Regions from separate parts of the Clostridioides sp. LIBA-2809 genome, predicted to be linked through region 3. Evidence: a T-box and tRNA genes for the amino acid it is inferred to sense, from the RefSeq annotation. Region 3 holds a T-box; the other regions hold tRNA genes.
The links. A T-box is a leader RNA that pairs with one kind of tRNA and senses whether it is charged. The one in region 3 lies ahead of alaS (alanine--tRNA ligase), so its partner is inferred to be a tRNA-Ala.

Region 1 (6,930 bases), 1.3 Mb from region 3:
GGAAAAGCAAAATACCTTATATATTTTTATTTGAAAAGTATTGGTATGTTAAAAATGTTGGGTTTAAATTAAGATTTATATACAATGAAATAATAAGATGTTTTATTAGGATGTTTTTCTGTAGGGAAAGCATCCTTTTTTATTTATTTAATATAACGATAAAGTATTAAATTTATTTATATAATGGTATTGTTAATGAAAGTAGTATAGAATTTTATAAATTTGTAATTAAAATTTTTGTATTCTTTAACAGCATAATCTATGAATATATATTAATTAGTATAATTCATAGATTATGTTATTGTAACTTATATAGTCTTTTACCAAATCAATTATTATCTAATAGTAGATAAGAGTGTTAAATTAAAGGGGTTAGTAATATATGATATTGTAAATTATATATGCCAATACTAATAAGTTAATACAATAAATGGAAATTGATAATTAGAAAAGTAAAATTTAAATGTTTGTACTAATATCTGGAATATTATAGTGTTTTTGTAAGTATACATATACAGGGTGATGTTGTGAGAAAGTACATAAAACATATAATTTTCAGTTTTGTTATGGTGTGTCTAGTGATAGTGTCAATATTTGAAGTGAAAAATATATCCGAAGATGTTATTAAGTATATGCCAGTAACAAATAAAACAATAATTTTAGATGCTGGCCATGGAGGGATTGACCCAGGGGCGTTAAATAAGGATAAGAGTACATCTGAAAAGGATATTAACTTAGCCATAACACTTAAGCTTAGAGAGCTTATAGAATCAAGTGGAGGTCTTGTAATATTGACTAGAGAAGATGATAGTAGTCTTTACAAAGAGGAAAATAACAAAACGACAAGACAAAAGTATAATGAGAATTTGAAAAATAGGAAAGAAATAATATCTAATTCTAATGCTAATATGTTTGTTTCTATACATCTCAATGCCTTTGAACAATCAAAATACTATGGAGCTCAAACTTTTTATCCTAAAGACAAACAAGATAGTAAAGAATTATCAAAGTGTATTCAAGAGGAACTTAAAAGAGTAGTAGATAAGACAAACAATAGAGAGGTCAAACCTAGAGACGATATATATCTTTTAAAAGAAAATAACATTCCATCAGTATTAATAGAGTGCGGTTTTTTATCAAATGAAAAAGAATGTAAACTTTTGACTGATGAAACATATCAAGAGAAGATAGCATGGGCAATATACATAGGAATACAAAAATATCTAAGTTAAAAGTATTATAAAAATGGGTCTGAATATGTAAATAGCTTGTATTAAAGCGGTTAAAATGCATTAATATAGGCTATTTTTGTCTTGTCAAAAAAATATTTAAAATAAAAGTTAAAAAAGCGTTGACTTGGAATCATATAGATGGTATTATATATGAGTGCCCAAAAGGAGCACGAAAATACGACAAAAGAACTTTGAAAATTAAACAGTAGGTTAATTTATAAACAAGAAACAAACCATAAAGCCAGATATTTTGATAACAATAGTATCTGAGCCTGATAAACTTTTATTTGAGAGTTTGATCCTGGCTCAGGATGAACGCTGGCGGCGTGCCTAACACATGCAAGTTGAGCGATTTACTTCGGTAAAGAGCGGCGGACGGGTGAGTAACGCGTGGGTAACCTACCCTGTACACACGGATAACATACCGAAAGGTATGCTAATACGGGATAACATATTTGAGAGGCATCTCTTAAATATCAAAGGTGAGCCAGTACAGGATGGACCCGCGTCTGATTAGCTAGTTGGTAAGGTAACGGCTTACCAAGGCGACGATCAGTAGCCGACCTGAGAGGGTGATCGGCCACATTGGAACTGAGACACGGTCCAAACTCCTACGGGAGGCAGCAGTGGGGAATATTGCACAATGGGCGAAAGCCTGATGCAGCAACGCCGCGTGAGTGATGAAGGCCTTCGGGTCGTAAAACTCTGTCCTCAAGGAAGATAATGACGGTACTTGAGGAGGAAGCCCCGGCTAACTACGTGCCAGCAGCCGCGGTAATACGTAGGGGGCTAGCGTTATCCGGATTTACTGGGCGTAAAGGGTGCGTAGGCGGTCTTTCAAGTCAGGAGTGAAAGGCTACGGCTCAACCGTAGTAAGCTCTTGAAACTGGGAGACTTGAGTGCAGGAGAGGAGAGTGGAATTCCTAGTGTAGCGGTGAAATGCGTAGATATTAGGAGGAACACCAGTTGCGAAGGCGGCTCTCTGGACTGTAACTGACGCTGAGGCACGAAAGCGTGGGGAGCAAACAGGATTAGATACCCTGGTAGTCCACGCTGTAAACGATGAGTACTAGGTGTCGGGGGTTACCCCCCTCGGTGCCGCAGCTAACGCATTAAGTACTCCGCCTGGGAAGTACGCTCGCAAGAGTGAAACTCAAAGGAATTGACGGGGACCCGCACAAGTAGCGGAGCATGTGGTTTAATTCGAAGCAACGCGAAGAACCTTACCTAAGCTTGACATCCCAATGACATCTCCTTAATCGGAGAGTTCCCTTCGGGGACATTGGTGACAGGTGGTGCATGGTTGTCGTCAGCTCGTGTCGTGAGATGTTGGGTTAAGTCCCGCAACGAGCGCAACCCTTGTCTTTAGTTGCCATCATTAAGTTGGGCACTCTAGAGAGACTGCCAGGGATAACCTGGAGGAAGGTGGGGATGACGTCAAATCATCATGCCCCTTATGCTTAGGGCTACACACGTGCTACAATGGGTAGTACAGAGGGTTGCCAAGCCGTAAGGTGGAGCTAATCCCTTAAAGCTACTCTCAGTTCGGATTGTAGGCTGAAACTCGCCTACATGAAGCTGGAGTTACTAGTAATCGCAGATCAGAATGCTGCGGTGAATGCGTTCCCGGGTCTTGTACACACCGCCCGTCACACCACGGGAGTTGGAGACGCCCGAAGCCGATTATCTAACCTTTTGGAAGAAGTCGTCGAAGGTGGAATCAATAACTGGGGTGAAGTCGTAACAAGGTAGCCGTATCGGAAGGTGCGGCTGGATCACCTCCTTTCTAAGGAGAATTGCCTACTGTTTAATTTTGAAAGTTCTTTATGAACTTCATATTTGGGGGTGTAGCTCAGTTGGGAGAGCACTTGCCTTGCAAGCAAGGGGTCAGGAGTTCGACTCTCCTCATCTCCACCATTTAAGAGCATATTACTTAAATCTTTGATTTATCTAGTAGACTCTTAGATTGCACTTTAAGCTTATTTTTATACAAGCCTTGTGCATTAGCACCTTAAGCAACAGAATAAACTGAACGAATGTGAAGTTTGTTTGTTGGCGACGTGCGTTAGCACTTTAAGCAACGGGATTTATCCGTTGGCGCTGTGCGTTAGCACTTTGAAAACTGCATATATATTTAGTGATATGACATCTAATTTGTAATATATAAAGCTGATAACTTTTTAAAATTATCAAGTTGATAGACTTTAATCTATCAAACCTTTTTAACTGGTCAAGTTATTAAGGGTGCAGGGCGGATGCCTTGGCACTAGGAGCCGATGAAGGACGTGATAAGCTGCGATAAGCTTCGGGGAGTTGCACGTAAACTTTGATCCGAAGATTTCCGAATGAGGAAACTCACTTAGAGTAATGTCTAAGTATCATTAAGTGAATACATAGCTTAATGAGGGGAACTCAGGGAACTGAAACATCTAAGTACCTGAAGGAAGAGAAAGAAATTCGATTCCGTAAGTAGCGGCGAGCGAACGCGGAATAGCCCAAACCAATAAAGTTTTCTTTATTGGGGTTGCGGACATATCATAACGAAGAGGTATCGTAATTGAAGAGGTTTGGAAAGACCCACCACAGAAGGTAATAGTCCTGTATGTTAAACGAGAAGACTTCAGATATGATCCAGAGTACCACGGGACACGTGAAACCCTGTGGGAAGCAGGAGGGACCACCCTCCAAGGCTAAATACTACCTAGTGACCGATAGCGTATAGTACCGTGAGGGAAAGGTGAAAAGAACCCCGGGAGGGGAGTGAAATAGAACCTGAAACCCTGCACTTACAAGCTGTGGAAGCACATTTCTTGTGTGACCGCGTACTTTTTGTAGAACGGGCCAACGAGTTACGTTAAGTAGCAAGGTTAAGCACTTAAGGTGTGGAGCCGTAGCGAAAGCGAGTTTTAACTGAGCGTTCAGTTACTTGACGTAGACCCGAAACCGGGCGACCTACCCATGAGCAGGATGAAGCGAAAGTAAAATTTCGTGGAGGTCCGAACCCACGAGCGTTGAAAAGCTCGGGGATGACTTGTGGGTAGCGGTGAAATTCCAATCGAGCCCGGAGATAGCTGGTTCTCCCCGAAATAGCTTTAGGGCTAGCCTCAAGGTGAGAGATACGGAGGTAGAGCACTGAATGTCCTAGGGGGTATTGCACCTACCGAAGACTATCAAACTCCGAATGCCGTCATCTTATACTTGGGAGTCAGACTGTGGGTGATAAGATTCATAGTCGAAAGGGCAACAGCCCAGATCGTCAGCTAAGGTCCCTAAATGTAAGTTAAGTGGTAAAGGATGTGGGATTGCACAGACAACCAGGATGTTGGCTTAGAAGCAGCCACTCATTCAAAGAGTGCGTAATAGCTCACTGGTCGAGTGATCCTGCGCCGAAGATTTCCGGGGCTAAAACTTACTACCGAAGCTACGGCATCATTATGATGGGTAGGGGAGCTTCCCATACGGGTTGAAGCATGACCGTAAGGACATGTGGACAGTATGGGAGTGAGAATGTTGGCATGAGTAGCGAGATGTGGGTGAGAATCCCACAGGCCGTAAACCCAAGGTTTCCAGGGGAAGGTTCGTCCGCCCTGGGTTAGTCGGGACCTAAGCTGAGGCCGAAAGGCGTAGGTGATGGACAACAGGTTGATATTCCTGTACTACCGATAACCGTTTGAGAGATGGGATGACACAGTAGGATAAGCTAAGCACACTGTTGGTTATGTGTGCCCAAGCATTGAGGCAGTCAGAGTAGGTAAATCCGCTTTGATAATGCTGGGATGTGATGGGGAGCGAAATTTAGTAGCGAAGTAGCTGATTTCACACTGTCAAGAAAAGTCTCTATCGAGGTTAAAGGTACCCGTACCGCAAACCGACACAGGTGGGTGAGGAGAGTATCCTAAGGCCCGCGAGAGAACTGTTGTTAAGGAACTCGGCAAAATGACCCCGTAACTTAGGGATAAGGGGTGCCACCATCCGGTGGCCGCAGAGAATAGGCCCAAGCGACTGTTTACCAAAAACATAGGTTTCTGCTAAGTCGCAAGACGATGTATAGGAGCTGACGCCTGCCCGGTGCTGGAAGGTTAAGGGGATCTGTTAGAGTAATCGAAGCAGTGAACTTAAGCCCCAGTAAACGGCGGCCGTAACTATAACGGTCCTAAGGTAGCGAAATTCCTTGTCGGGTAAGTTCCGACCCGCACGAAAGGCGTAACGATTTGGGCACTGTCTCAACAACAGACTCGGTGAAATTGTAATTCCGGTGAAGATGCCGGATACCTGCGACAGGACGGAAAGACCCCATGGAGCTTTACTGTAGCTTGACATTGGGTCTTGGTACTACATGTACAGGATAGGTGGGAGGCTTTGAAACCAGGACGCCAGTTTTGGCGGAGCCATCCTTGGGATACCACCCTTGTAGTACTGGGACTCTAACCATAGGCCATGAATCTGGTCTTGGGACACTGTCAGGTGGGCAGTTTGACTGGGGCGGTCGCCTCCCAAAAGGTAACGGAGGCGCTCAAAGGTTCTCTCAGTACGGTCGGAAATCGTACGTAGAGTGTAAAGGCAAAAGAGAGCTTGATTGCAAGACATACAGGTCGAGCAAGGATGAAAATCGGACTTAGTGATCCGGTGGTTCTGCGTGGAAGGGCCATCGCTCAACGGATAAAAGCTACCCTGGGGATAACAGGCTTATCTCCCCCAAGAGTCCACATCGACGGGGAGGTTTGGCACCTCGATGTCGGCTCATCACATCCTGGGGCTGTAGTAGGTCCCAAGGGTTGGGCTGTTCGCCCATTAAAGTGGTACGCGAGCTGGGTTCAGAACGTCGTGAGACAGTTCGGTCCCTATCCGTCGCAGGCGTAGGAAATTTGAGAAGACCTGTCCTTAGTACGAGAGGACCGGGATGGACGTACCTCTGGTGTACCAGTTGTTCTGCCAAGGGCATGGCTGGGTAGCTATGTACGGAATGGATAAGCGCTGAAAGCATCTAAGCGCGAAGCCAACTTCAAGATAAGATTTCCCACCGCAAGGGTAAGACCCCAGAAAGACTATCTGGTTGATAGGTCGAAGGTGTAAGTGCAGCAATGTATTTAGCTTATCGATACTAATAGGTCGAGGACTTGACCAAATTATTTGATGTCCATTCAGTAAAATATATGTGTAGTTTTTAGAGTGTTAGCTCTAAAAAAGTTTAAAAAAAGTATTGACAAAAATAACAAAAAATGTTAATATTATACTTGTCCTAGCAACAAGAAAAAAATGTGGTTATAATAGCAGAGAAGATACACCTGTTCCCATTCCGAACACAGAAGTTAAGTTCTCTAGCGCTGATGGTACTTGGTGGGAAACTGCCTGGGAGAGTAGGACATAGCCACGTTGGATATTCCAAGGTAGCTCAACGGTGGAGCAACCGGCTGTTAACCGGTAGGCTGTGGGTTCGAGCCCCACCCTTGGAGCCAATATGGCTCGTTGGTCAAGAGGTTAAGACACCGCCCTTTCACGGCGGTAACAGGGGTTCAATTCCCCTACGAGTCACCATTTGTGGGATCATAGCTCAGCTGGGAGAGCACCTGCCTTACAAGCAGGGGGTCACAGGTTCGAGCCCTGTTGGTCCCACCATTTGCGGCCTGGTAGTTCAGTTGGTTAGAATGCCAGCCTGTCACGCTGGAGGTCGAGGGTTCGAACCCCTTCCAGGTCGCCA
Region 2 (6,930 bases), 1.2 Mb from region 3:
GAGTCCCTGATGGCCCACCACAATAATTTAAAGAACTTTGAAAATTAAACAGTAGGTTAATTTATAAAACAAGAAACAAACCATAAAGCCAGATATTTTGATAACAATAGTATCTGAGCCTGATAAACTTTTATTTGAGAGTTTGATCCTGGCTCAGGATGAACGCTGGCGGCGTGCCTAACACATGCAAGTTGAGCGATTTACTTCGGTAAAGAGCGGCGGACGGGTGAGTAACGCGTGGGTAACCTACCCTGTACACACGGATAACATACCGAAAGGTATGCTAATACGGGATAACATATTTGAGAGGCATCTCTTAAATATCAAAGGTGAGCCAGTACAGGATGGACCCGCGTCTGATTAGCTAGTTGGTAAGGTAACGGCTTACCAAGGCGACGATCAGTAGCCGACCTGAGAGGGTGATCGGCCACATTGGAACTGAGACACGGTCCAAACTCCTACGGGAGGCAGCAGTGGGGAATATTGCACAATGGGCGAAAGCCTGATGCAGCAACGCCGCGTGAGTGATGAAGGCCTTCGGGTCGTAAAACTCTGTCCTCAAGGAAGATAATGACGGTACTTGAGGAGGAAGCCCCGGCTAACTACGTGCCAGCAGCCGCGGTAATACGTAGGGGGCTAGCGTTATCCGGATTTACTGGGCGTAAAGGGTGCGTAGGCGGTCTTTCAAGTCAGGAGTGAAAGGCTACGGCTCAACCGTAGTAAGCTCTTGAAACTGGGAGACTTGAGTGCAGGAGAGGAGAGTGGAATTCCTAGTGTAGCGGTGAAATGCGTAGATATTAGGAGGAACACCAGTTGCGAAGGCGGCTCTCTGGACTGTAACTGACGCTGAGGCACGAAAGCGTGGGGAGCAAACAGGATTAGATACCCTGGTAGTCCACGCTGTAAACGATGAGTACTAGGTGTCGGGGGTTACCCCCCTCGGTGCCGCAGCTAACGCATTAAGTACTCCGCCTGGGAAGTACGCTCGCAAGAGTGAAACTCAAAGGAATTGACGGGGACCCGCACAAGTAGCGGAGCATGTGGTTTAATTCGAAGCAACGCGAAGAACCTTACCTAAGCTTGACATCCCAATGACATCTCCTTAATCGGAGACTTCCCTTCGGGGACATTGGTGACAGGTGGTGCATGGTTGTCGTCAGCTCGTGTCGTGAGATGTTGGGTTAAGTCCCGCAACGAGCGCAACCCTTGTCTTTAGTTGCCATCATTAAGTTGGGCACTCTAGAGAGACTGCCAGGGATAACCTGGAGGAAGGTGGGGATGACGTCAAATCATCATGCCCCTTATGCTTAGGGCTACACACGTGCTACAATGGGTAGTACAGAGGGTTGCCAAGCCGTAAGGTGGAGCTAATCCCTTAAAGCTACTCTCAGTTCGGATTGTAGGCTGAAACTCGCCTACATGAAGCTGGAGTTACTAGTAATCGCAGATCAGAATGCTGCGGTGAATGCGTTCCCGGGTCTTGTACACACCGCCCGTCACACCACGGGAGTTGGAGACGCCCGAAGCCGATTATCTAACCTTTTGGAAGAAGTCGTCGAAGGTGGAATCAATAACTGGGGTGAAGTCGTAACAAGGTAGCCGTATCGGAAGGTGCGGCTGGATCACCTCCTTTCTAAGGAGAATTGCCTACTGTTTAATTTTGAAAGTTCTTTATGAACTTCATATTTGGGGGTGTAGCTCAGTTGGGAGAGCACTTGCCTTGCAAGCAAGGGGTCAGGAGTTCGACTCTCCTCATCTCCACCATTTAAGAGCATATTACTTAAATCTTTGATTTATCTAGTAGACTCTTACATGCACTTTAAGCTTATTTTTATACAAGCCTTGTGCGTTAGCACTTTAAGCAACAGAATAAACTGAACGAATGTGAAGTTTGTTTGTTGGCGCTGTGCGCTAGCACTTTGAAAACTGCATATATATTTAGTGATATGACATCTAATTTGTAATATATAAAGCTGATAACTTTTTAAAATTATCAAGTTGATAGACTTTAATCTATCAAACCTTTTTAACTGGTCAAGTTATTAAGGGTGCAGGGCGGATGCCTTGGCACTAGGAGCCGATGAAGGACGTGATAAGCTGCGATAAGCTTCGGGGAGTTGCACGTAAACTTTGATCCGAAGATTTCCGAATGAGGAAACTCACTTAGAGTAATGTCTAAGTATCATTAAGTGAATACATAGCTTAATGAGGGGAACTCAGGGAACTGAAACATCTAAGTACCTGAAGGAAGAGAAAGAAATTCGATTCCGTAAGTAGCGGCGAGCGAACGCGGAATAGCCCAAACCAATAAAGTTTTCTTTATTGGGGTTGCGGACATATCATAACGAAGAGGTATCGTAATTGAAGAGGTTTGGAAAGACCCACCACAGAAGGTAATAGTCCTGTATGTTAAACGAGAAGACTTTAGATATGATCCAGAGTACCACGGGACACGTGAAACCCTGTGGGAAGCAGGAGGGACCACCCTCCAAGGCTAAATACTACCTAGTGACCGATAGCGTATAGTACCGTGAGGGAAAGGTGAAAAGAACCCCGGGAGGGGAGTGAAATAGAACCTGAAACCCTGCACTTACAAGCTGTGGAAGCACATTTCTTGTGTGACCGCGTACTTTTTGTAGAACGGGCCAACGAGTTACGTTAAGTAGCAAGGTTAAGCACTTAAGGTGTGGAGCCGTAGCGAAAGCGAGTTTTAACTGAGCGTTCAGTTACTTGACGTAGACCCGAAACCGGGCGACCTACCCATGAGCAGGATGAAGCGAAAGTAAAATTTCGTGGAGGTCCGAACCCACGAGCGTTGAAAAGCTCGGGGATGACTTGTGGGTAGCGGTGAAATTCCAATCGAGCCCGGAGATAGCTGGTTCTCCCCGAAATAGCTTTAGGGCTAGCCTCAAGGTGAGAGATACGGAGGTAGAGCACTGAATGTCCTAGGGGGTATTGCACCTACCGAAGACTATCAAACTCCGAATGCCGTCATCTTATACTTGGGAGTCAGACTGTGGGTGATAAGATTCATAGTCGAAAGGGCAACAGCCCAGATCGTCAGCTAAGGTCCCTAAATGTAAGTTAAGTGGTAAAGGATGTGGGATTGCACAGACAACCAGGATGTTGGCTTAGAAGCAGCCACTCATTCAAAGAGTGCGTAATAGCTCACTGGTCGAGTGATCCTGCGCCGAAGATTTCCGGGGCTAAAACTTACTACCGAAGCTACGGCATCAGTAATGATGGGTAGGGGAGCTTCCCATACGGGTTGAAGCATGACCGTAAGGACATGTGGACAGTATGGGAGTGAGAATGTTGGCATGAGTAGCGAGATGTGGGTGAGAATCCCACAGGCCGTAAACCCAAGGTTTCCAGGGGAAGGTTCGTCCGCCCTGGGTTAGTCGGGACCTAAGCTGAGGCCGAAAGGCGTAGGTGATGGACAACAGGTTGATATTCCTGTACTACCGATAACCGTTTGAGAGATGGGATGACACAGTAGGATAAGCTAAGCACACTGTTGGTTATGTGTGCCCAAGCATTGAGGCAGTCAGAGTAGGTAAATCCGCTTTGATAATGCTGGGATGTGATGGGGAGCGAAATTTAGTAGCGAAGTAGCTGATTTCACACTGTCAAGAAAAGTCTCTATCGAGGTTAAAGGTACCCGTACCGCAAACCGACACAGGTGGGTGAGGAGAGTATCCTAAGGCCCGCGAGAGAACTGTTGTTAAGGAACTCGGCAAAATGACCCCGTAACTTAGGGATAAGGGGTGCCACCATCCGGTGGCCGCAGAGAATAGGCCCAAGCGACTGTTTACCAAAAACATAGGTTTCTGCTAAGTCGCAAGACGATGTATAGGAGCTGACGCCTGCCCGGTGCTGGAAGGTTAAGGGGATCTGTTAGAGCAATCGAAGCAGTGAACTTAAGCCCCAGTAAACGGCGGCCGTAACTATAACGGTCCTAAGGTAGCGAAATTCCTTGTCGGGTAAGTTCCGACCCGCACGAAAGGCGTAACGATTTGGGCACTGTCTCAACAACAGACTCGGTGAAATTGTAATTCCGGTGAAGATGCCGGATACCTGCGACAGGACGGAAAGACCCCATGGAGCTTTACTGTAGCTTGACATTGGGTCTTGGTACTACATGTACAGGATAGGTGGGAGGCTTTGAAACCAGGACGCCAGTTTTGGCGGAGCCATCCTTGGGATACCACCCTTGTAGTACTGGGACTCTAACCATAGGCCATGAATCTGGTCTTGGGACACTGTCAGGTGGGCAGTTTGACTGGGGCGGTCGCCTCCCAAAAGGTAACGGAGGCGCTCAAAGGTTCTCTCAGTACGGTCGGAAATCGTACGTAGAGTGTAAAGGCAAAAGAGAGCTTGATTGCAAGACATACAGGTCGAGCAAGGATGAAAATCGGACTTAGTGATCCGGTGGTTCTGCGTGGAAGGGCCATCGCTCAACGGATAAAAGCTACCCTGGGGATAACAGGCTTATCTCCCCCAAGAGTCCACATCGACGGGGAGGTTTGGCACCTCGATGTCGGCTCATCACATCCTGGGGCTGTAGTAGGTCCCAAGGGTTGGGCTGTTCGCCCATTAAAGTGGTACGCGAGCTGGGTTCAGAACGTCGTGAGACAGTTCGGTCCCTATCCGTCGCAGGCGTAGGAAATTTGAGAAGACCTGTCCTTAGTACGAGAGGACCGGGATGGACGTACCTCTGGTGTACCAGTTGTTCTGCCAAGGGCATGGCTGGGTAGCTATGTACGGAATGGATAAGCGCTGAAAGCATCTAAGCGCGAAGCCAACTTCAAGATAAGATTTCCCACCGCAAGGGTAAGACCCCAGAAAGACTATCTGGTTGATAGGTCGAAGGTGTAAGTGCAGCAATGTATTTAGCTTATCGATACTAATAGGTCGAGGACTTGACCAAATTATTTGATGTCCATTCAGTAAAATATATGTGTAGTTTTTAGAGTACTAACTCTAAGGAAACTAGTATTTACTAGATTCTAAAGTTTAATAGTTATATTAAACATAAAATATATTAAGTATAAAGATTATGTGGTTACAATAGCAGAGAGGATACACCTGTTCCCATTCCGAACACAGAAGTTAAGCTCTCTAGCGCTGATGGTACTTGGTGGGAAACTGCCTGGGAGAGTAGGACGTAGCCACGTTAATGTTCCAAGGTAGCTCAACGGTGGAGCAACCGGCTGTTAACCGGTAGGCTGTGGGTTCGAGCCCCACCCTTGGAGCCAAAAAAGCCGAAGTGGCGGAACTGGCAGACGCACAGGACTTAAAATCCTGCGGGACTTACCTCTCGTACCGGTTCGATTCCGGTCTTCGGCACTTATAAAACAATATCGCGGAGTGGAGCAGTTGGCAGCTCGTCGGGCTCATAACCCGAAGGTCGTAGGTTCAAGTCCTGCCTCCGCAACCATTAAAATATTAAAATGGCTCGTTGGTCAAGAGGTTAAGACACCGCCCTTTCACGGCGGTAACAGGGGTTCAATTCCCCTACGAGTCACCAATTAAATATGCGGGTGTAGCTCAATGGTAGAGTTCTGGCCTTCCAAGCCAGCTGTGAGGGTTCGATCCCCTTCACCCGCTCCAAAAATGGGACCATAGCTCAGCTGGGAGAGCACCTGCCTTACAAGCAGGGGGTCACAGGTTCGAGCCCTGTTGGTCCCACCATTTGCGGCCTGGTAGTTCAGTTGGTTAGAATGCCAGCCTGTCACGCTGGAGGTCGAGGGTTCGAACCCCTTCCAGGTCGCCAAACTAAATAAGCGGGAATAGTTCAGTGGTAGAGCGCAACCTTGCCAAGGTTGAAGTCGCGAGTTCGAATCTCGTTTCCCGCTCCATAATAACTTGGGTGCATAGCTCAGCTGGATAGAGCAACGCCCTTCTAAGGCGTGTGTCCGGGGTTCGAATCCCTGTGCGCTCATTAAGAAAAGTTTACTATATTTTATAGTAAACTTTTATATTGTTTAAAAAGACACAGGATACATGTACATTACCTGTGTCTTTTTCTTTATAAACTTTAAAATATGTAAGAGTTACAGTATATTCATTAATATTGTAAACATATGAATGGTAATGTATAATAGTCTACAAGAAGTTTATGAAACGTATAGTTAGAAGGAGTTATTAACTAGTAGGTAAAGAATATATACATTATATTGTATACTTTAGAATATTAATACATTAGATTACCTTATGAACTTATAGAGTAATTAATTGTACCTATATAATAGATTATAAAAAGTTAAGTATTATAAAGAATTGACAATGTAATGTAACATTTATAGATTATACTAAATAGATTATAATAGTATGAGTGATGAATGTATAAATTTGAGAATGTGTGTTATTTTAGTTATGGAAAATAACTTTTAATAGTAATTTATAGTAACATATTAAAATAAATTTATCTAAACTAGGTATAAAGCAAGTTATTACTTTAAGATAAAAATTACATTAATAAGATAATATTAATGATAGATAATCTTTTAATTTTACAATTGATGAGTAGATTATCAAATTTATTGTAGTAAATATATATTAGTTAATGATATATTAAATAGGTTTTATAGCATAAAACTGCGTTAAGGCGCGAGTACTATTTTGTATTCGCGCCTTGATGGTTTGATTTAATTGACTTGAAACTAATTTTAATAAAAATATGTATTTATTGATTGATATTTTTGATGTGTTTAGAGATTATTTAACAATCTCGAAGCATAAAATTAGAATTATTTACACAAAAGTTAAATAGTTTGTATAGAGTTAGATTTATATAGTATAATACATAGTGTAAATAATTAAGAAGTTATCAAACAGGAGGATAAAACTGTGTTAGATATAAATTCTTTTTTAAATGGATTTTTTAATATAATATTAAGAATGAGTATATATGATTTAATTGACATA
Region 3 (6,930 bases):
ATTATTCTTCCGTCTAACATATTGCCTCCTCTGTTTATTTATATTCTACAAGTTAAATACATATTATCAATCATAAAAATTGCAATATGATTTTTCGATGTAAACTGTTCAGTTTACATTAGTAATCATATTGCATTTTTTATTTAAATAGTATATAAACAGTAAAAAATTCTTTAGTTATTTTTTTCAAATATTATCATATTTATACTTATTATTATAAGTGGTATAAGTATATATATAGATGCTGTAGATGCCGCAACTATACCAGAATCGTTAACTAAAAGAGTAATTATACAACCAACCATAGATGCAATAAAACCTTTAAATAAGATTGGGAAGTTGTTCATTATCTTCCTAAAGTGTCTAGATGGCTTGAATATAAGTACTGCAATTACTCCAATTCCTACAAGTAAAATATTTACCCATACACTTGTCTGTGCTAATTGCATATTCATTTGAATTTTTCTTCCAAATGTCTGTAATATCTCTCCTGGCCCATTTAGGAAAATTCGCTGTACAAACATACCTAAATGAGATTCACTACCTGAAACTATATCTAAAGCTGCAAATGCACAAACGACAACCACAGCTGAAATAGCCAGTAATAGAACTTTCTTAAAGTCTAATTTAATATCATATATAAGCATTATAAACAACAAATATGCTACACATTCCGATATAGCTCCACCAACATTTGCCCCCATTGAAGGATATGCACTAGTTATAAGTATTATTAATGAAAAAATTACAACAAGTGCTTTAGAGACCTTCTTATAATGTAATAGTACTGCTAAACCAAATACTGCACTTGCTATAGTTACACCTTCATATTCATTTCCTACTCCATAGTATCTAGCTCCAATAACAGCATCATAACTCATTATGTTATTTTGCATTAAATATGTTCCAAATACAGAATCTATAACTATGACCAAAATAGTAAGTGTCGCAAAAAATCCCATGTGTTTTATATCATTGTCTTTAAATAATTTTCTACCCAGTAAGTATAATATTAATGTAGTAGCAAATATCCCTAGAGATATTGAAAGTGGAGTTTTAAAATTCATCAAAGGAGCTAACATAAATGATAGTGGCATTATTATACCCAATTTTATAAACTCTTTAAGTACTTTGAATACACGCTCTTTATGTGGCATGTGATTTCTAAAGAAAACTGCAAACATTGCAATTACCCAAGAGGCAGATATCACTCCTACAAATCCATTTATAATACTTGACCTTATTGAAGATATAGATACTATCCTTTCATAAAGTGATTTCAGATAACTGGCATTGTCTTCTTTGTTTACCAAAGTGTAACTTCTGCCTACCATCTCTTTATTTTTAAGACCAAATTCATTTAATATATCTACTCCAACATCTAGATTTGCAACAATCCCAGCCTTTCTTGTTGTGGCCGATTCCAATAGACCTTTCCCTTCTCCACTAAATTTTATTATTGGAGAAAGTCTTCTTTTATTTTTATAATCTAAATCGCTTGGGAACGCACTTGATATATAAACAGTGTCATTTTCTCCAACCATAGAAAATACTTGTTCAAGATATTTATTTATATTTTTTACAATGTTTTTCTTCATTGTAGCATAAGTATTATCATTTAGGTTCAATCTATACATATCTAATCTATATGTATCTCCAAGTTCCACAAATATAGCATCGCTATTATTATAAGATTTTTTAGTCTCATCTAGTAACTTATTATAGTCTGTAGACATTCCAAATGGCATTTTAGAATCTTTCTTGTTAATATCATCAATATTACCTAAATCAATTCTTCCATATTGGTCCATAGCAACTAAACATAGATTTCTATTTTTAATTACTTGATTATTTTCAATAATGTCAGAATTTCCAATCACAGATGTCTTTAAACCATTTTCAGATAAAGTTTTACCTAATGAACCTAAGTTTGCTCCATACTCTCCATACTCAAGATTTTCGTTTATAGATTTATTAATACTTAAATCATTTATTTCTTTAGCTTTTTGACCTGTTGCAACTTCAAAAACTTTAGAAGTATCTTGGTCTACTTTTTGAAAATTGATATAGTCTTCAGTAGTTACACTAGCTCTTGTTCCTGCACCCATACTTGCATAAGACCTTCTATCGTCAGTACCTTGATCCCCTCTTATATTCATGAGAGCTATATAACCTCTCTTTTCTAACTCATTTTTTAAGATTGGGATATTCATCATACTTCCAAGATTAGTCCTATTCATATCAATAAATATAACCTTGCCTTTTTCTTCAGCAAAACTATAGCTGACAGTTGATACAAAAATCATAATGACTACCGCAAACAATGACATAATCTTTTTTCTCATTTATTTGACCTACTTTCTATTCAGATAGTGCGTGATTACTTCTTCAAGTATCTCATCTCTTTCAAATTTTTTAATTATAGCTCTTGCATTTTTATGACTAGTTATATAGCTAGAATCACCAGAAAGGAGATACCCTATAATTTGATTTATAGGGTTATATCCTTTTTCAACTAGTGCTTTATATACAAAATCAATAGTGTCTCCTACACTCATTCTATCCTCTGGTATCCCTTCAAATTTCATAGTGTAGTCTAAATCTTTTTCCAAATTAAAAACCTCCTTAAGTGAATGTTATTTAACTTGTGTCTTAATAACCTCACTTGCATAGCTTAAAGCTTGGTCAACCTTAGATACATCACTAGCTCCTGCTTGTGCCATATTAGGTCTTCCACCACCTTTTCCTCCAGCTATTTTTGCAACTTCTCTAACAATATTACCTGAATGTATTCCCTTGTCTAATACATCTTTAGTGGCAGTAACTACAAAGTTAACTTTATCATCTACTACATTTGCTAGTACCACTACACCAGAACCAAGCTTATCTCTTAGATTATCTGCTGTTTCTCTTAGTGTATCCATGTCCATACCTTCAAATTTATTAGTTATTAAATTAACTCCATTTACTTCAACTTTAGAATCAAAAATAGAATCAGCTGATTGTAAACTCATCTTAGCTTTCATATCATGTAATTCTTTAGATAAATTTTTATTCTCTTCTAATAAAGAGCTTATTCTTTGAATTAAATTATCTTCCTTAGATTTTAAGCTTACACAAACTTCAGAGATAATACCGTCTCTTTCTTTTAGATATTCATAAACAGCTTTTCCTGTTATTGCTTCTATTCTTCTTACACCTGCTGCTACTCCACCTTCAGATAATATCTTGAACATTCCTACTTGAGAAGTATTTGTCAAATGAGTTCCTCCACAAAGTTCTGTAGAATAATCTCCCATAGAAACTACTCTTACCTCATCACCATATTTTTCACCAAATAGTGCTGTAGCTCCTTTTTCTTTAGCTTCCTTTATATTCATAATATCACATTTTATGTCTAAAGACGCTAAAATAACATTATTTACTTTTTCTTCTATTACTTTTAATTCTTCATTTGATATAGCTTCAAAGTGAGTAATATCAAATCTAAGTCTTTCTGGAGTAACTAAAGAACCAGCTTGATTAACATGGTCTCCTAATACTTCTTTTAATGCCTTATGAAGTAAATGCGTAGCACTGTGATTTCTTGCAGCTGCCATTCTAATTTCTCCATCTACCAGTGTCTTCACTTTATCTCCATTGCTTATTTTTCCTGATTTTATTACACCTATATGTTTTATACTATTATTAGCTCCTTTTTTAGTATTTAGTACTTCTACAACTAGGTTTTCATTAGTTATTAATCCACAATCTCCAACTTGTCCTCCACCTTCAGGATAGAAAGTAGTATTGTCTAGTACTATAGATACCTTATCGCCTTCTTTTGCACTTTGAACTAACTCATCGTCTTTAACTATAGCTTCAATAATTCCTTCTCCATATATTTCAGTATATCCATTAAACATACTATCAACTGTAGATTCTAATTTTGATAGAGGGTCTTCCTTCCAACTTTCTCCATCCATATTTCCTCTCGCATTTCTAGCTCTTTCTTTTTGTTTTTCCATTTCTTCATTAAAAGCTTCTTCATCTACAGATAAATGTTCTTCTTCTAAGATTTCTTTAGTCAAGTCTATTGGGAAACCATAAGTATCATATAATTTAAAGGCTTCTTGACCACTTAAAACAGTTTTTCCTTCACTTTTTAATACTTCTATATAAGAATTTAATATTTCTGTTCCTTGGTCTATAGTTTCATTGAATTTTTCTTCTTCTATACCAACTACTTTTTTAATGTAGCTTTCTTTTTCAACTAAAACTGGATATGCTTTATCATTTACTTTTATAACTTCATCTATTAGTTTCTGTAAAAATAATTCTTTTACACCTAATAATTTACCATGACGAGCAGCACGTCTAAGAAGTCTTCTAAGAACATATCCTCTTCCTTCATTTGATGGAAGTACTCCATCGCTAACTAAGAACGTTACAGCCCTTATATGGTCAGTTATTATTCTTAGTGATATATCATTTTTTGGATTCTCTCCATATTTTACTCCTGTTAATTTCTCAACTGCTTCTAATATAGACTTAATTGTATCTACTTCAAAGATAGTATCAACTCCTTGCATGATACATCCCATTCTTTCAAGACCCATACCTGTATCTATATTTTTACTTTCTAATAAGCTATAGTTTCCTTCTTCATCTCTATCAAATTGAGTAAATACATGGTTCCAAAATTCCAAATATCTATCACAATCACAGCCTGGTTTACAATCTGGATTATCACATCCATACTCTTCTCCTCTATCGAAATAAATTTCTGAACAAGGACCACAAGGACCTGTACCTATTTCCCAGAAATTATCATCTTTCCCAAGTCTAACCATTCTTTCTTCTGGGAAATTCATTTCTTTTGCCCATATATCATAAGAATCATCATCTTCTTCATATACAGTTACCCAAATCTTATCTTCTGGTATATTTAACCATTCTGTAACAAATTCCCATCCCCATTTAATTGATTCTCTTTTAAAGTAATCTCCAAATGAAAAGTTACCCATCATTTCAAAGAATGTAGCGTGTCTTGCAGTTATACCTACATTTTCTATATCTCCTGTTCTTATACATTTCTGAGATGTACACATTCTTACATTTGGAGGTACTTCTACACCTGAAAAATAGTTTTTCAAAGGTGCCATACCTGAATTTATAAGTAATAAACTCTTGTCATTGTTTGGTACTAAAGAATAACTATTTGCTACATAATGACCTTTTGACTCAAAAAACTCTAAAAACTTACTTCTTATTTCGTTTAATCCCATCTTTTCCATATTATGTTCCTCCTGATAAATTTTATTTTTTCGTTTAAATAAAAAACCTCGTCCCTATAAATAAATTTATAGGGGCGAGGACAATCGCGGTACCACCCTAATTATCATAAAAACTATGATATCTTCGGAAAACCTTAGCTATAACGTAACTACCGTCAATCTCTACTTATATATTCTTTACATAATATAAATTGTTCAAGATTGCTACTAAAAGGCTGCTTCAAATATTGTATTCTAAGGGCTTCCAGCATTTTCCCTCTCTCTGTAAGACATCAAATATTTTACTATTCCTTATCACTGTATTTGCTTTTTAATTAATATACTAATTATATTACTAAATTTTACAAAATTAATCAATACTATATTTCCATATACAATAAATTTATTTTATAAACTTTATTCCACTTTAATATACTTTATTGTTTATTTTTTTAATTTTTTAGATGTTTTTATAAACTTTTCTCGATTATTCCTCCACCTACTACCAGGTCTCCATCATACATTACTACAGATTGACCTTTAGTAATAGCCCTTTGAGCTTCATCAAAAACTATTTTAATAGTATCTTCTCCTATTTTGTGAATAGTCGCTGGTGATGGTTTTGCTGAATATCTTATTTTTGCTTGAACTCTTAGTGGTTCTTCTAATTTATTTATTGATATAAAGTTAACATCTTTTGCAATAAGTTCTTTTTTAAACAATTCTTCATTATCTCCAAGAATTATAGTATTATTTATTGGATTTATATCTATTACAAACATTGGTTTCCCAAAGGTAATTCCAAGACCTTTTCTTTGACCTATTGTATAGTATAGTATACCCTTGTGTTTTCCAAGTATATTTCCTTTAGTATCTACAAAAAAACCTTCTTCAATACGCTTTTTAGAATGTTTTTTTACATAATTTGCATAGTCATTATCTTTAACAAAACAAATTTCCTGACTATCAGGCTTATTGTGGACTGCCATTCCCATTTCTTTAGCAATTTCTCTTACTCTATCTTTTTCATAATCACCTATTGGCAATAAAGTATGTTCTAGTTGTTCTTGTGTAAGATTATAAAGTGCATAAGTTTGGTCTTTTTTATCCGTAACAGATTTTTTTAGCAAATATCTTCCTGTACTTTCATCCTTTTCTATCTTTGCATAGTGACCTGTAGCCACATAATCACAACCTATTTGTCTAGCTTTCTTATAAAAATCATTAAATTTTATATGCTTATTACAAGCTATACAAGGATTAGGAGTTTTTCCTTCTAAATATTCATCTATAAAATAATCTATTACTTTTTCTTTAAATACTTCTCTAAAATTTAGAACATAAAATGGTATACCTATTTTATTTGCTACTCTTCTAGCATCTTCAACTGCTGATAAAGAGCAACAACCACCTTCATTTTCAACATCGTCATCATCTTGCCACAATTTCATAGTAACACCAATGACATCATAACCTTGTTGTTTTAAAAGATATGCAGCTACAGAGCTATCCACTCCTCCACTCATACCTATCATTACTTTTTTATTCATAAACAAATTTCACCTCATCTTTTGCATTACTTATTATTATACCATATAGAGCAAGCATTGTATTTATTTAAAATATAGCTTGCTCTATTTTCTAAAAAAAATAATATTATTAAGTAATTTTAAAA

Region 1: it has a tRNA-Ala gene. The T-box ahead of alaS (alanine--tRNA ligase) is inferred to sense a tRNA for this amino acid. The anticodon was not compared.
Region 2: it has a tRNA-Ala gene. The T-box ahead of alaS (alanine--tRNA ligase) is inferred to sense a tRNA for this amino acid. The anticodon was not compared.

What each region holds. Positions count from the first base shown of each region.
Region 1 covers NZ_CP197004.1:127,504-134,433, forward strand. The annotation lists gene cwlD (N-acetylmuramoyl-L-alanine amidase CwlD) at 567-1,232, shown strand; rRNA gene ACTG44_RS00860 (16S ribosomal RNA) at 1,516-3,018, shown strand; tRNA gene ACTG44_RS00865 (tRNA-Ala) at 3,074-3,149, shown strand; rRNA gene ACTG44_RS00870 (23S ribosomal RNA) at 3,461-6,357, shown strand; rRNA gene rrf (5S ribosomal RNA) at 6,490-6,606, shown strand; tRNA gene ACTG44_RS00880 (tRNA-Asn) at 6,614-6,688, shown strand; tRNA gene ACTG44_RS00885 (tRNA-Glu) at 6,693-6,767, shown strand; tRNA gene ACTG44_RS00890 (tRNA-Val) at 6,773-6,848, shown strand; tRNA gene ACTG44_RS00895 (tRNA-Asp) at 6,854-6,930, shown strand.
Region 2 covers NZ_CP197004.1:151,903-158,832, forward strand. The annotation lists tRNA gene ACTG44_RS01035 (tRNA-Ile) at 1-20, shown strand, start outside; rRNA gene ACTG44_RS01040 (16S ribosomal RNA) at 131-1,633, shown strand; tRNA gene ACTG44_RS01045 (tRNA-Ala) at 1,689-1,764, shown strand; rRNA gene ACTG44_RS01050 (23S ribosomal RNA) at 2,033-4,930, shown strand; rRNA gene rrf (5S ribosomal RNA) at 5,061-5,177, shown strand; tRNA gene ACTG44_RS01060 (tRNA-Asn) at 5,184-5,258, shown strand; tRNA gene ACTG44_RS01065 (tRNA-Leu) at 5,264-5,349, shown strand; tRNA gene ACTG44_RS01070 (tRNA-Met) at 5,365-5,440, shown strand; tRNA gene ACTG44_RS01075 (tRNA-Glu) at 5,456-5,530, shown strand; tRNA gene ACTG44_RS01080 (tRNA-Gly) at 5,540-5,613, shown strand; tRNA gene ACTG44_RS01085 (tRNA-Val) at 5,619-5,694, shown strand; tRNA gene ACTG44_RS01090 (tRNA-Asp) at 5,700-5,776, shown strand; tRNA gene ACTG44_RS01095 (tRNA-Gly) at 5,787-5,861, shown strand; tRNA gene ACTG44_RS01100 (tRNA-Arg) at 5,871-5,944, shown strand; gene cdaA (diadenylate cyclase CdaA) at 6,853-6,930, shown strand, end outside.
Region 3 covers NZ_CP197004.1:1,381,009-1,387,938, reverse strand. The annotation lists gene ruvX (Holliday junction resolvase RuvX) at 1-20, opposite strand, end outside; gene ACTG44_RS06675 (hypothetical protein) at 174-2,345, opposite strand; gene ACTG44_RS06670 (IreB family regulatory phosphoprotein) at 2,355-2,612, opposite strand; gene alaS (alanine--tRNA ligase) at 2,637-5,276, opposite strand; T-box leader at 5,344-5,583, opposite strand; gene mnmA (tRNA 2-thiouridine(34) synthase MnmA) at 5,726-6,805, opposite strand.